DNA from 3 places in the Ruania alba genome. Region 2 is predicted to be linked to each of the others. Evidence: predicted binding sites of a transcription regulator. Region 2 holds the regulator's gene; each other region holds the start of a gene.
The links. Region 2 encodes LexA, which represses DNA repair genes until DNA is damaged. Its sites were predicted from a motif close to TCGAACANNTGTTCGA; they were not measured.
Positions count from the first base shown of each region.

Region 1: a site for LexA is predicted at 1,244-1,259, ahead of BLU77_RS15015 (HNH endonuclease signature motif containing protein). Genes of this name have one in related genera too.
Region 3: a site for LexA is predicted at 1,861-1,876, ahead of BLU77_RS07485 (HNH endonuclease signature motif containing protein). Genes of this name have one in related genera too.

Region 1 covers NZ_FNTX01000002.1:992,081-995,356, reverse strand. The annotation lists gene BLU77_RS15025 (Na+/H+ antiporter NhaC family protein) at 1-334, shown strand, start outside; gene BLU77_RS15020 (YciI family protein) at 345-686, opposite strand; gene BLU77_RS15015 (HNH endonuclease signature motif containing protein) at 1,312-2,868, shown strand.
Region 2 covers NZ_FNTX01000001.1:972,263-975,538, reverse strand. The annotation lists gene BLU77_RS22530 (LysM peptidoglycan-binding domain-containing protein) at 185-640, opposite strand; gene lexA (transcriptional repressor LexA) at 938-1,561, shown strand; gene BLU77_RS23040 (ATP-dependent DNA helicase) at 1,587-2,144, opposite strand.
Region 3 covers NZ_FNTX01000001.1:1,623,811-1,627,086, reverse strand. The annotation lists gene BLU77_RS07495 (carbohydrate ABC transporter permease) at 1-775, opposite strand, end outside; gene BLU77_RS07490 (carbohydrate ABC transporter permease) at 772-1,713, opposite strand; gene BLU77_RS07485 (HNH endonuclease signature motif containing protein) at 1,985-3,276, shown strand, end outside.

The sequences.
Region 1 (3,276 bases), on a different contig from region 2:
CTCGATGCTCACCTTCGGGCCGGTGGCGGACGAGATCGGTGCGCGGCAGGGGCTGCACCCATACCGGCGGACGAACGTGATGGACTGCTTCGCGATGGGCCTGTCCTGCGTGATCCCGGTCTTCAGTGCCTTCCTGTTCATCGGTGCGCTGCTGACCGGCGGGCACGAGGGCGCCCCCGAGCTCTCCACCGTGCAGATCTTCGGCGCCGCCTGGTACCCGCTCGCGCTGACTGTGGTGCTGATCGTGGCCGTGGTCACCGGTTGGGGGCGCCGCTTCGAAGGGCCCGACGGCGTGGCGGTGCGTGAGCGTGTCGAGGCACCAGTGCCTGCCTGACGACGAGCCGTCAGCTCGCCGGATCGTCCCCGAACTGCCTGAGCACTTGCGGGCAGCGGCAGGCGACCGCCAACTTGGCCGCCCATTCGAGCGCCGCCTCACGGGAGGGCAGCTCGAGCACGGTGTAGCCGCCGTTCGGCGCCGTGTGCCCTGGGTACGTTCCCTCGGTGACGCTGCCGTCACCGGCGACGAGAACCGGGGGGATGCCCTCGTCGATCCCACCACCGAAGACGTAGACGCCGGCCGCCTTGGCCTCTTCGATGACGGCATGAGAGTCGTCGACCACGGCCTGGAAGTCGCCCTCCGGGATCACCATGGCCTCACTGGGGAACGAGATCAGGTACTTCGACATGCATGGGCTCCTCTGTTCGGGCGCCACTGGTCGGCCCCTCTTTGGGCCTCCACGGACATGGCTCTCGGCACTGCTCGTGGCGCTTGGTTGAGTATGGCTCCGGTGCCTGAGGGGTGGTCAAGGCACGAGGGGTAGTCGAGGCACGAGGAGCGCTCGGGCGGTCAAGAGGACCATGCACGCGAGAATGATCGACCAGCAGGTCCCCGTCGGAGGGAGGTCGCCGAGCATTCGCCCTGCCGGCTCACCGACTCCATCGCCAGCGCGTGCTGGTGTTCGACTCGGGGGCCGCCGCTGAGACTCGACGTGGGCCGAGAGGTTGCGCCCAAGGCCGGTAGCTGGAGATCGGTGTTCGACCAGACGTCACGAACGCCGAACCACGAACCACGAACCACGCACCACGCACCACGCACCACGAACATCCGATGCAGGTTGCCCACAGGACGGCACCCGATACGTGCTCTCGAAGGCCCCTGTCCACAAGTGCATACCCGATGCACCTTCATCCACAGGCAGAGTCGGACTTTTCGTTGCAATACCAACGATTACCCTTGACCGGGGCGAACAACAGTTCTAGACTGTGAGGCAGGAAACAGGGCCGGATTCGGGGGACCGTGAGGAGGCGGGGATGAGCACCACCACCCACCTGGGCACCACCCCGGCCGAGGCTGTCCGGGACCTGCTGAGCGAACACCTGACCGAGACCGATGCGCCCGGGAAGTTGGCCGTGATCACCGCCCTGCTCGATGACGTGCTCGAGACGGACCTGCACGACCTGCCCTCCGCGGTGCTGCCCGACATGGTCGGTGAGTTGGAGCAGGCGCGACGCCGGTTGGACGCGTTGACCACCGCCACCGTCAGTGCGGTCGAAGCCGATGGGACGTGGGCTGTGTCGGGGGCACGCACGATGGCGTCCTGGTGGGCCAACGCCACTGGGACTCATGGTGGGAAGGCACGTGGCCAGGTGCACCTGTCCCGCACCCTGCGTGACCACCTGCCCGCCACCACCATGGCTCTTCGTGCCGGGGTGATCAGTGGCGACCATGCGGCTGCGTTGGCTAGGCACGCGACCACCACACCCATCCTGCGGGAACGGTTGAGTCACCCCGACGTGGGTGAGGACTTCCTCGTGGCTCAGGCGCGGGTGTTGGATGCGGACTCCTTCACGAAACTGGTGAAAACCTGGGCGGTGCGGGCTGACCCGGAGGCGGCGGAGCGGAACTGGCGTGAGGACTCCGCCAAAGAGCACCTCTTCGTCTCGGCCACCACCGCAGGACGCCGCGTGGACGGGTGGCTCGATGACACCAACGGTCACATCGTGGAGCAAGCCTTCGCCGCCGTCACCGGGGTGCCGGCTGCTGATGATGAACGCACCCCGTCCCAGCGCAACGCCCACGCCCTGGTCACCCTCGCCCAGCACGTCCTCGACAGTGGCCAATTCCAACCCACAGCCCGGGTCCGCCCCCACCTGCTCGTCCACGTCCCCGCCGACACCCTGCACCGCCTGACCACCACACCCACCCCCATCAGTGATCACCGGCGCCCCCGCTGCACCTGCACAAACAGGAGCCCACTCGGGACCACCCCCGCACTGCCCGGACTCGGTACGCCATCCGGCCCGGCCGAAGGCCCGGGGCATGCGCCCGGATGCCCGGGCGACCCGTCCGCACCCGTGATCAGCTCAACCATCGACCACGAACACCTGGTCGGCGCAGAACCCGCGACCCTGGCTGATGGCACCCCGATCAGCCCCACCGAACTCGCCCACCTGACCTGTGATGCCGAGTTCACCCGCATCATCCTCAACCCCGACAGCCAACCCCTGGATGTCGGCCGGGCACAACGGCTACACACCGCCGCCCAGACCAAAGCGATCTGGGCCCGCGACCAGCACTGCCAGCACCCCGGCTGCACCGCACCACCCGGGTTGGGCGAGATCCACCACAGCATCTGGTGGTCCCGCGGCGGCCACACCAACACCCACCAAGGCATCCTGCTCTGTTGGTTCCACCATCGCCTGGTCCACCAGCGCGATATCACCATCACCCGACACCACGACCACTGGCACTTCACCACACCCAGCGGCCACCCCATCAACTACCACCACCCACCACCCTGCGAACAACCAGCCTTCCCACCCGAGGAACCAGCACCACCGGGACCACCAGTCATCCCACGGGAATAAGCCACCCCACAGGACTAGCCGGGCTGAGTACGAGCACGCCGGGTGAACGCCAGCTACCCGACCATCGAGGCCGACCGGACGTGCGCCACTGCACATCCGCACGCCAGCACGCCAGCACGCCAGCACGCCAGCAGGATTGGCGTACCCGCACGCCCCATAGGACTGGCATACCCGCACACGGGGAGTGCGCCGCCGCCGAGCAAACTCTGCGAAGCGGCATTGGCCGACGTACTCGCACGTGGGGGTGCGCACACGCCATCCCCACACAGCCGAGGTGCGTGCGCCGTGACGAGATGTACGCGGGACGAGGCAGACGCGCTCCGGTTGCCGAGCGCTGCCACCTCGAGCACCGAGCACCGAGCACCGAGCACCGAGCACCGAGCACCGAGCACCGAGCACCGAGCACCG
Region 2 (3,276 bases):
CGGCGCCGATCCTTTCCTCGCGTGATGCCACCACATCTGCGGCAATCACATCAGTGTAACTACTAGATGTAGCAAAACCGTAGACACTGAGCCGCCTTCAGCGCAAGTATGTCCGACGACGGCTACTGACGGGGCCGCCGAACGCCGCTCGTCCGATGGTCAGTCACCAGAGGCGCGGGGCCGATCACCCTTCAGCCGGCACGGTGAGCTGCTGCCCGGTGTGCACGGTCGCGCCCGAAAGTCCGTTCAGCGTCATGATCTGATCGACGACCACGCGCACGTCCTGCCCGGGCTCCGCGACCTCGCTGGCAATCACCCACAGACTCTCCCCGGCCCCCACGGTGACAACCCCGACCTCCGCCGGCGGCGCCTCGTTCGCAGGGAAGGCGAGGCCGACCAACGAGCCCACCAGCACCGCACCCAGGAGTGCCAGCACCGAGAGGACGGCCCGGCCACGCATCGTGAGGCGCAACGGGGCCGCCTCGGACAGGTCACTGGTGGGACGGACAGGAGCGAGAGGAGCCTCCGGCGCACGGGGGACGGACAGCGGCTGAGGAGTGACGTCCGGGACCGCCACGAGGTGGCGGCGACGCACCGGGCTCGGACGGAACTCTGGAACAGGAAGGGCCAAGGCGCTCATCTGAGCTCTCCTCTCGGTCGGTCATGCGGGTCTAGAACACTCGTTCGTCGAACACCTGTTTCGAAGGTAGCACGCATGTGCGACAATGTCGACACGCTGGTCGAACAGATGTTTTGACGTGGCGGCCCTCCCCTCTAGGCTGGGAGAACCACTACGCCAGAGCACATCACCGACCACTGACATTGGCGTCATATCAACGCCCGAGGCCCCTTGGAGGACACCGTGAGCCGCGCGAAGTCGACCGATCCGAAGGACCGTCCCGGCCCGGACGGGCTCAGCCCGCGCCAGCGCCTGATCATGAAGTCGATCAAGCAGAGCCTCGACAAGAAGGGGTACCCACCGACGATGCGCGAGATCGGGGCCGCCGTGGGTCTCGCGAGCCCGTCCTCGGTGAAGTACCAGCTGAACATCCTCGAGCAGAAGGGGTACCTGCGCCGCGACCCGGTCTCGACCCGAGCGATCGAGATCATCAACCCGGACGACTCTCAGGAGGCGACCGCCAAACCTGGGACCTTCACCATGCACGACGGTGAGCAGAGCGACGTCTCAGCCACCTACGTGCCGGTGGTGGGCCGCATTGCCGCCGGTGGACCGATCCTGGCCGAGCAGGCGGTCGAGGATGTCTTCCCGCTCCCCCGGCAGCTCGTCGGCGAGGGTGAGCTCTTCCTGCTCAAGGTCGTCGGTGACTCGATGATCGATGCGGCAATCTGTGACGGCGACTGGGTGGTGGTCCGGCAGCAGGCGGTGGCCGAGAACGGCGAGATCGTGGCGGCGATGATCGACGGTGAGGCCACGGTGAAGACCTTCAAGCGCACGACCGACGCCCTCTGGTTGCTCCCCGCCAATGACGCCTACTCACCGATCGACGGGACCGACGCGGAGATTCTCGGCCGGGTCGTGAGCGTGCTTCGCTCGCTCTGAGTCTTCGGTCCACTCCCGGCCCGATTCAGCTTTCGGCGAGACGGGTGAGGGCGGCGCGCACCACGTGTGTGTCGGTGGTCGGCCACAGGGGCGGCAGGCTCGCGGCCAGGAAGGTTCCGTAGCGGGCCGTGCGCAGCCGTGGGTCCAGCACGGCCACCACCCCTCGGTCGGTGGTGGACCGGATGAGGCGTCCGGCGCCCTGGGCGAGGAGCAGGGCGGCGTGGGTGGCCGAGATCGCCATGAAGCCGTTCCCGCCCGACTTGCCGACCACCTCGGTGCGGGCCGCCTTGATCGGGTCGTCGGGGCGCGGGAACGGGATCCGGTCGATCAGCACCAGCCGGCACGACTGACCCGGTACATCCACGCCCTGCCACAGGGAGAGGGTGCCGAACAGGGACGCTGCCGGGTCGGCCGCGAACTCACGCACCAGCGTCGGCAGCACGTCCTCCCCCTGCAGCAGGATCGGGGTGTCCAGCCGCTCCCGCATGGCTTCCGCTGCCGCCTGCGCACCGCGGCGTGAGGAGAACAGCCCCAGCGCGCCGCCGCCGGAGGCGGTGACCAGTTCGGCGATCTCGTCCAGCACGCGCTCGTCGGTCCCGTCCCGCCCGGGGGCGGGAGGTGCTTGGCCACGTAGAGGATCCCCTGCCGTCCGTAGTCGAACGGGGAGGAGACGATCTCCGAGCGGTAGGTGCCTGCAGCCAGGCCCAGTGCGCCCGCCGTGGCATCGAACGTCCCGCCGAGCGCCAGGGTGGCCGAAGTGAGCACGGCCGACCGTCCGGCGAGCAGTTCGCCGGTGATGGGCCCGGCCACGTTCAGGGGCGCCACCATCAACCGAGATCCCTCACCCGGTCGCCGGCCGCGTTCGCACCAGAGCACGTCGACGTTCTCCCGCACCCGGTCCGAGAGCAGCCGGTCGGCCACTTCGAAGAGCACCAGGAGCGCGCTCTTGGCCATGTTGACCCCGCCGGCGTCTCCCCCGGGCTTGGTCTCGCCCTTCATCGCGCTCATCCCCTCGCGCGTGGCATCGGCGATGGTGCGCACGGCGGCAGTCAGCTCCTCGGGCAGTCCCATCCGCAGCCGTCCCTCGGGGACCTGCATGAGCAACGTGCGCAGCTCGGCAGCCGCGTCGTCCAAGGGCGCGAGCTGCACGCCACCGTGGCGTCGCGCGATCCGGGCGGTGCGTTCCACCACGGCCGCGGACAGCTCCACCGTGGCCTGCGCCGTGACTCGGTCGGAGAGCTCGTGCGCCTCGTCCACCAGGAGGATCTCGTGCTCGGGCAGCACCTTCGGCGAGCCGGAGGCGGCGATACCGAGCATGGCGTGATTGGTCACCACGAGGTCCGCCTCGCGGGCGGTGGCACGTGCGTGCTCGGGGAAGCACTCGGCGAGCAGCGGGCACTTCTGGCCGAGGCATTCCATCGAGGTGATCGAGACCTGCCGCCACGCGCGGTCGCTCACGCCGGGCACGAGGTCGTCCCTGTCCCCGGTGTCGGTCTCTTCGGCCCATTCCCGCAGCCGCACCACCTGGGCGCCGAGGGAGGCGTCCTCGGCCTGCTCGCCCGGGTGCTCCTCAGCCGCCGACGGCGCAGCCTCGCTCGCCGAGAACAGCGCACCTTCGTCGTCGGGCGGGTACCCACCGGCGAGCTTGTGCTTGCACACGTAGTTGTGCCATCCCTTGAGGAGGGCTACTTCCGGTGGTCGGGGCAGGCGCTCGG
Region 3 (3,276 bases), 650 kb from region 2:
CCGCGGCCATGAGGATGAGGGGGATGGCGGCGATGGTGCCTGCGGCAGCGAGCTCGCCCCAGGTGACGGCGTACGGCTGGAGCAGCTCGGCGATCCCCACCGTGACCGGTGAGGTGGATCCACCGGTGGTGAGCGTGAGGCCCATCATGAACTCGTTCCAAGCGAGGATCCCGACGAAGATCGCGGTAGCGGCCAGACCAGGGCGGACGACCGGGAGCATGATCGAGACGAAGGTGCGAAGCTCGGTGGCGCCGTCCATCAGACCCGCCTCACGCAGTTCCTCGGGCACTCCGGAGAAGTAGCTGGAGAGCATCAGTGCCGCGAACGGCAGGTTGAGGAAGGCGTTCACCAGGATCAGGCCGGTGATCGTGCCGAGCAGGCCCAGCTGGGAGAGCAGCACGTACAGGCCGGGGATGAGGGTCATCGGTGGGATCAACGGGATGAAACCGGCGATCACGAGGGCAGGGATCGTGATCCAGCGGGGCGGGTGCAGCCGGCTCAGTGCATATCCAGTGACCGCGCCGATCACGATGCACAGCAGGACCGCTCCGGCCACGATCTGCACACTGTTCGCGACCTGGGTGATGAACGCATTGTCGTCGAAGAGGGTGGTGAAGTTGCCGATCCAGAAGTCGAGCTGCCAGTCGGGGGAGACGATGGCGCGGTTTGGCAGGAACGCGAGCACCAGGGTCCAGGCGACCGGGATCAGGGTGAGGATGAGGATGATCGCTAGGGCGATCTCCACCCCGAGCGAGCGAGTTCGGGTGGTGGTCATCGCTGCACCGCCTTCCGGACGAGGAGAACCAGGGCGAGGACCAGGGCGGTGATGGCGACGGTGAAGAGGCTGAATGCGGCCGCTTCGCCCAGGTCGAGGTTGTCGAAGAAGAGAGTCTTGATGTGTTGGGAGACGAGTGTGGTGGCGCCGTTGGGGCCACCTCGCGTCATCAGGTACATCTCGTCGAAGGCCTTGACGCCCATGATGATGCGGACCAGGATCACGGCGCCGATCGCCGAGCTCATCGAGGGGACGATGATGTGGCGGATCACTTGCGGCTCGCGGGCACCATCGACGCGCGCGGCCTCGAGCACGCTGGCGTCGATGCCTTTCAGGGCCGTGTATAGGAACAGGAACACCACGGGTGTCCAGTGCCAGATGTCCACCACGATGACGGCGGCCATGGCAGTTGGTCCGTCACCGAGCCACCCCTGTTCGGACAGCCCGATCGTGCGCAGGAACTTGTTCAGCCCACCGGCGGTCGGGCTGAGGATGAGCAGCCACATCAGGCTCACCACCACCGGTGCGATGACGGCGGGCCAGATGAGGACGTTGCGGGCCAGCGGGAGGAGGGTGACGGCGCGATCGACGAGCAGGGCGAGGATGAAGCCCAGGACCAGGGTGCCGATCACCGTCGCCGCCACGAAGACGACCGTGTTGGTCAGGGCTTGAATGGAGGCGGCGTCTGCGAGGACGTCGCGCAGGTTCGTCAGGCCGGTCCATTCCCATTCGAACCGGCCGCTGCGGATCTGCACGTCGGACCCTGCCATGCGTGCGACCTGCAGCAGCGGATAGACGGCGAAGACGAGGCCGAAGAGGAGGAACGGTACGAGGGCGAGTAGCCGGAACAGGCTGCGGTTCGTGTGCGGCTTTCGCTGTGGCGGCCTTGTCCCGACCTGGGACGGGTCACGGGTGGGTGATTCAGTCGTCGTGCTCACTACCCAACCTCTCTGTTGTGGAGGAGTGCGTCTTCGTCGACGGTAGAGAGGGCGGCAGTGATCTGTCCAACGCGTACTTCGGAACACCAACATCCGTATGGCGGATAGGCGGCGAGCGATGGGACGGCGGGCGGTGCATTGCGAGTATCGAACACGCGTTCTTTGTCGGTGGGCGGCGGGAGGGTCGGGGCAGTGGTTGATCCGGGCCCAGCGGAGAGCTTGTGGCAGTCGAACGGATGTGCTATTATTGATAGTGAGGGAGGGGTTCTTGATGACGCTGACGACAATCTCGCGGGGGAGGGTGTTGGCGCGTGTCGAGGCTCTGGTGGCCGAGGCTCGTGAGTTGGCGTCGATTGATCTGGTGGACGAGGTCGAGTCGGCAGAGTTGCCACGGCTGATCAATGCGGTGGAAGAGCTCGGCCGGGTGCAGCAGGCGGTGTCGGTGAGCGCCGCGCGGGCGATGGAGGCCGACGGCGGATGGGCACTTTCTGGTGCGCGCACGTTCGCTTCGTGGTGGGCGATGCGGACGGGGCATCATCAGGTGGCGGCACGGGGTGAGGTGAAGACAGCGCGTGACGTGCGTGATCATCTGCCTGGTGCGGGTGTGGCGTTGGCTGCGGGGGAGATCAGTGGTGATCATCTGCAGGCGCTCTCGCGTCACGCGACGCGCACTCAGCGACTACGGGATCGGTTGCGTGATGAGGACATGGGGGAGGAGTTCCTGCTGACTCACGCGCGGGCGATGGATGCGACCAGTTTTGTGAAGGTGGTCAAGGCGTGGGCGGTGGCGGCTGATCCTGAGGCCGCGGATCGGGACTGGGTGGAGGACTCGACTGCCGAGCACATGTTCCTGTCGAAGACGATGGGTGGGTGGGCGTTCCGCGGATGGTTGGGGGACGCTAGCGGCGCCGCATTGGACGAGATGCTGACGGCGCGAATGGGGGTGCCGGCGGCGGGGGATGACCGGCTGCCTTCGCAGCGTCGGGCGGCGGCGTTGCTGGATGTGGCCCGGCAGATGTTGGACTCGGGGGAGTTGTCGCCGGGCGCGAGGGTGCGTCCGCATGTGGCGGTGACGGTGTCTTTGGAGACGATGGAGCGGTTGATCGAGTCCAGTGATCCTGCCCGGCAGGGGCTGGCGCCGGTGCCGAGCCTGCAGCCGGGGCCGTGTCGCGGTGGTTCAGGAGGGTCCGGCGCGACCGGTGGGCCCGGTGGTGTGCAGGGCGTGCTGGACGGAGTGTGCGGGACCGACGGCGAGGCGAACGCGGAGGATCCGCTCGAAGGTGTCGTGATCAGTACCGCGATCGATCCTGAGGTGATGCGCGGGGCGGAGCCGGCCACGTTGGCGGATGAGACGCCGATCGCGCCGGCCCTGTTGGCGCGGTTGGCGTGCGAGGGGGAGTTCCACCGGGTGATCTTCGGCCCGGAGTCCGAGGTACTGGATGCTGGCAGGACGAGGCGGCTGTTCTCCTCCGCGCAGGCACGTGCCGTGATCGCCCGAGATCGGCATTGTCAGTATCCGGGCTGCCACGCCCCGCCGGGTCGGGGAGAAGTTCATCACTCGAT